DNA from 2 places in the Desulfosporosinus acidiphilus SJ4 genome. Region 1 is predicted to be linked to the other one. Evidence: riboswitches for the same ligand, from Rfam matches in the RefSeq annotation. Region 1 holds a riboswitch; the other holds the start of a gene.
What was found. Region 1 has a riboswitch for magnesium ahead of DESACI_RS10185 (magnesium transporter). Riboswitches for the same ligand answer to the same signal wherever they lie in the genome.
Positions count from the first base shown of each region.

Region 2: another riboswitch for magnesium. It lies ahead of DESACI_RS07085 (magnesium transporter MgtE N-terminal domain-containing protein); the one in region 1 lies ahead of DESACI_RS10185 (magnesium transporter).

Region 1 is NC_018068.1:2,201,247-2,203,453, reverse strand. It holds gene DESACI_RS10185 (magnesium transporter) at 1-884, opposite strand, end outside; M-box (ykoK) riboswitch at 1,135-1,291, opposite strand; gene DESACI_RS10180 (methyl-accepting chemotaxis protein) at 1,818-2,207, opposite strand, start outside.
Region 2 is NC_018068.1:1,541,899-1,544,105, reverse strand. It holds gene DESACI_RS07085 (magnesium transporter MgtE N-terminal domain-containing protein) at 1-955, opposite strand, end outside; M-box (ykoK) riboswitch at 1,353-1,527, opposite strand; gene DESACI_RS07075 (metal-dependent transcriptional regulator) at 1,881-2,207, opposite strand, start outside.

The sequences.
Region 1 (2,207 bases):
GTCATTAAACTTCCTACCGTGTCATCCGGGTATTCCATCAATTCCCGAACTTCAAGAGATACTTCTTGTTCCATCTCATTTAACAGTTTCTCGGCATCTTCCTCTTCCATCTCATCAAGAATATCTGCAACTTCATCTGCCGGCATTTTCTCAAGAACGTCGGCAGCCTTTTCTACCGAAAGGTTAGCCAAGACGTGTAATTGCGCATCTGTTTCAAGTTCTTCAAGAACATCTGCCGCTCTCTCTTCGTCGAGAGAATTAAAGATTGCAACCTGGGTGTGTTTATCGTATTCTTCAATAATATCGGCAAGATCCGAGGGGTGAAGGGTTGAAAGTTTGTCATGTTCTTTGGAAAGCGTTAGTCCAACATGGATATAATCAACGGAAGCCACATCATCCCATAAAATCATTTTACTTGGTACGCGAATCCCAAAAGGTTTTAAAATTCTCTTGATCGGTTTAGCAATCCCGATACGTCTTAAGAGGCCATCAAAACCTACATCAACCGCAATTGTAAATGTACCGCTTTTTAGAATTGCTAACCGTAAATCGTTCACCCTTACAACTTTCCGGCCATCCATATCGACAATTTGCTTATCTAAAACATGCTTTTTAAGAAACATAGTGTTTTGTTTGGCAACTTCAATTTCTTTTAACCGATCACACTGAATAATATACTGACCCTGATTTTTATAAATAGATACCTCAGAAAAGTCAATAACTCTAATTTTCCCCTCTACCTTAACTTTAGCTGCAATTACTTTTGGGCTGATCTCGTTTACATCAACTATTAAATCCAATAGCTTGCCAACTATCTTTTGATTATCCATAATAACCTTATTACCTAGTACCCGGCTAAGATAAAAAGTTGATATTGTTAACACAAAAAATCCCTCCATTCTTGTACGGAGGGATTTTTGACAATAATATATTAAACTTAGATTTATCAATAAATCAAAGTCTTAATTCCCTCCATAACCATATTCAAATACAAGCATCTACCATCAGGGTCTGTATCCATAATTACGACCTCCTATGATTAGATTATTAAGTTGCAATGCAACGGTTACAACTTCCTAAAAAATAATAAAACCTTCGCCAAAACTTGAACATGGCGAAGGCAAAATAAGCCCTTGTTGATCCCGTTCAAGCTTTAGCTCTGCAAGGCAGTGAAATTACATTAGGTTATGCCTTGTTTTTCGACATATCCTGTTGACCTTCTCGAGTTGTCTCCAACTCTCCGCGGCAGCAATCCATATCCTTGCGGTAGCCTCACCTACCGAGGTAATATTAACTTTGTTTTATTGTAATACTTTAATTTCATTATTACAAGCACATTTAGCCAATTTGCGTCTGATTTATTTTATTTCGGTTCATAAAGTTCAAATATCTAATCGATGCTTAATGAATAGTTTGTTTAAGCGGAAATTTAACTATTTTGGATAACATCCAGACCTCTCTCCTTTATCTGGCGAAGATATCGGTTCTTTGAATTTTCCAAACTACCCTTGCTCTTTTCGCCCTTGATAAACCGCTTTGATTTCGGGTGGTGACAGCGGTATTGGTCGAGCTACCTGCTTCTAAAACTTGATTATCGTCTTCCAGCAAATTCGTATATTTATGGCATAACTTCTCATCAACTGCCCTTTCTTTCTAAGGATAGGATCTCCAACTAGTCACTGGTGACATTCCGGCTGCTAAACCCAAAGAAAAGGCAACCATTTTTACTCGGTTGCCTTAGTGATAATTATTGAGTTATGTTAGTTCTGCCAATTATCTTTATGCTATGTTAATATTGAATGACTTTGAGAGAATATCTAAATATCAAACCTTTGTATTACTTCATATAAATGTTCCGAAGTTTCGGCTAATCCTGCTGCAATCGCAACTAGTTCTTGCGTTGAAATCATCTGTTGCTCGGCTGCAGTTGCCGATTGATTTGCCCCCTCGGCAAATTGTGTTGCGATTGAGGTAGCCAATCTTTGGGCTTCAGCTAACTGTTGGCTTCGATTTAATAAATGATCGGCATTTGAAAGATTTTCTTCTACTCTTATAGAGGTGGAGTTAATCACATCATCAAGTGAGGTGATCGCATCTCCTGCTTGTTCAATCACAGTTTTGCCGTGATTTACTACCTCCATTCCTTGATTAATATTCTTCACCGTCGTATTGACCATTCCCTGAACATTAGAAATAAGCAGCATAAT
Region 2 (2,207 bases), 660 kb from region 1:
CCTCAGGAGCAAGTTCTCTTAACTGCTTAATGACTTCATCTGCCGTAAGCTCTATAGAGAACACCAAAAAGTCGGTTGTCATCAAACTACCTGCAGTTCCTTCGTCATATTCCAACAACTCACGAAGGTCTGAAGCTGCTTCATTTTCCATTAAACTTAATAGTTGGTCCGAATCATCCTCATTCATTTCGGATAGGAGGTCTGCTGCCTCATCTTGCTCCATTTCTTCAAGTATGTCTGCAGCTCGCTCTTTATTTATTTGTCTTAGAATGGATTTTTGAACATCTGGGTCGACCTCAGCTAAAGTGTCCGCCGCCATTTCAGGATTTAACTGTTCAAACAATTCCAATCGTTCATAATGACTAATGTTCTCCAGAATATCCGCCAGATCTGCTGGATGTATTTTTGATAGCTTATCTCCTGAAGCACGTAAAGATAAGCTATCGCCCCCTGTTGATAACGACTGCACCATGTCCCATCCTATAAAATGGGGCTGCAACCTCTTTCCACTTGTTGGCATACTAAACATTCCTCTAGGGAGGAGCCTCCGAATTAAACCAACGAAGCTAACATCAATAGATACAATATGTACTCCTTTGCTGTTACCCGCTAATTTAATATCATTGACACGAACTAGCTTGGCTCCATTGATATCAACAATCTGCCGATCGAGTATCCCACTAATATATAAATGACCTTCAGATACTCTTTCAAAACGAACTTCTGAAGCGATTACCCGGAGTGCGACAACCTGTCGACTTAGCATATAGATCTCTTTCCAAGGAACAACTTTGAGCTCCCCATTATACTTAATAATCAATCCCCGAACAGTCGGAAACGTAGTCTCTGGATCGACCCAGACATCCCTAACTTTACCGAGCTTTAGACCACTACGATCAATAATATATTTACCTATTAGTTCGCTAACAAAAAGATCCGTCAATAGCTCCATCATTATCCCTCCAATAACAAAGTGATTTTATGAACCATATCTTGGTCTAATAATTTTACTATTCTTTGTTCAGGGCCTGCGTCCATAAAACCACCTCCTCTTTGATGGGAAAATGACTGGGATATACATTTTAAAAATTGGTAATAAGTGAATACAATATCATTTGGAGATTACAGTATTGTATTTGATTACTATTAAGAATGTGAAAGTTAAGATGTAAGCGGAAACTTGCTTGGTTTAATTTAATAATGTCTTTTATTTCCTTTAATATACCTTTAGGCCTATTAAAATTACATGAATCAAGATCATCATCACCCAATCGTCCCACCTCCATACAAAAAAACAAAGCTTTCCAAAAATAACGGAAAGCTTTGTAAAGCGCGCACAAGAAAAATAAACCCACTTTCCTCACTCGTTCTGAGCTTTGGCACTACACGACGTAGAATGAGAAAATTCATTCAGCCACATTATGTAAAACCTTAATCCGGTAATACCTGTTCTACCCATTGGTGTCTCTCGACATTTCCGGGCAGTGGCCTTTGTTCGTATAGGAGCCTCACCTAACGAAGAAATCTCAATTGTCGTAATGAATTTATCACTTACATCTTTTCCTGTCAAGACTATTTTTAATGCGTCTAATGATTTATATCCGATGTCTAATGTTCCAGTAATTACGGTGTAGTTTCAGAACAGAAATATTAATAATCAAATCCCGATCAATAGGATGAAATCAGAGCACTCTGTTTTTCTAAGCGCGACCTAGAAAAATCATTCATTCATTGGAATGTTTTTCATGCCTTGGTATTGTAACAATTTCTATATTCGTACGTATTATAACTCCAGAATCCCCCCTCTAAGTTAGCTAAAGCTAACCTATCCACAGAAACATACTAAGGAGGTCGATGTGTCCGATTAAATACAAAAATAGTTATTCTTTGTTAGCCTTAACAAACATGAAATCTTCAAAGGCTTGTTGGCAAGATGGATTGTTTTTCATAAATTCCACCAGAGTTTTAATAGCATCGATCGTTGCAGTCGAAAGGTAGTGTTCCATAGCTTCCGCCTCAGCAACAAAATTACACTTGCTACATATTAACCCAAGAAACTCCTGTAGCAATTGGTTTCGTAAAACTAAATAGCTGCCCGTTTCTCTACCTTTATCGGTGAGTCTGATTTCACCATATCGTTCGTAGTTTATGTATTGTTGGTCTCTTAACTTATAGAGAGCCTTTGTTACGGATGGCAATGCGACATT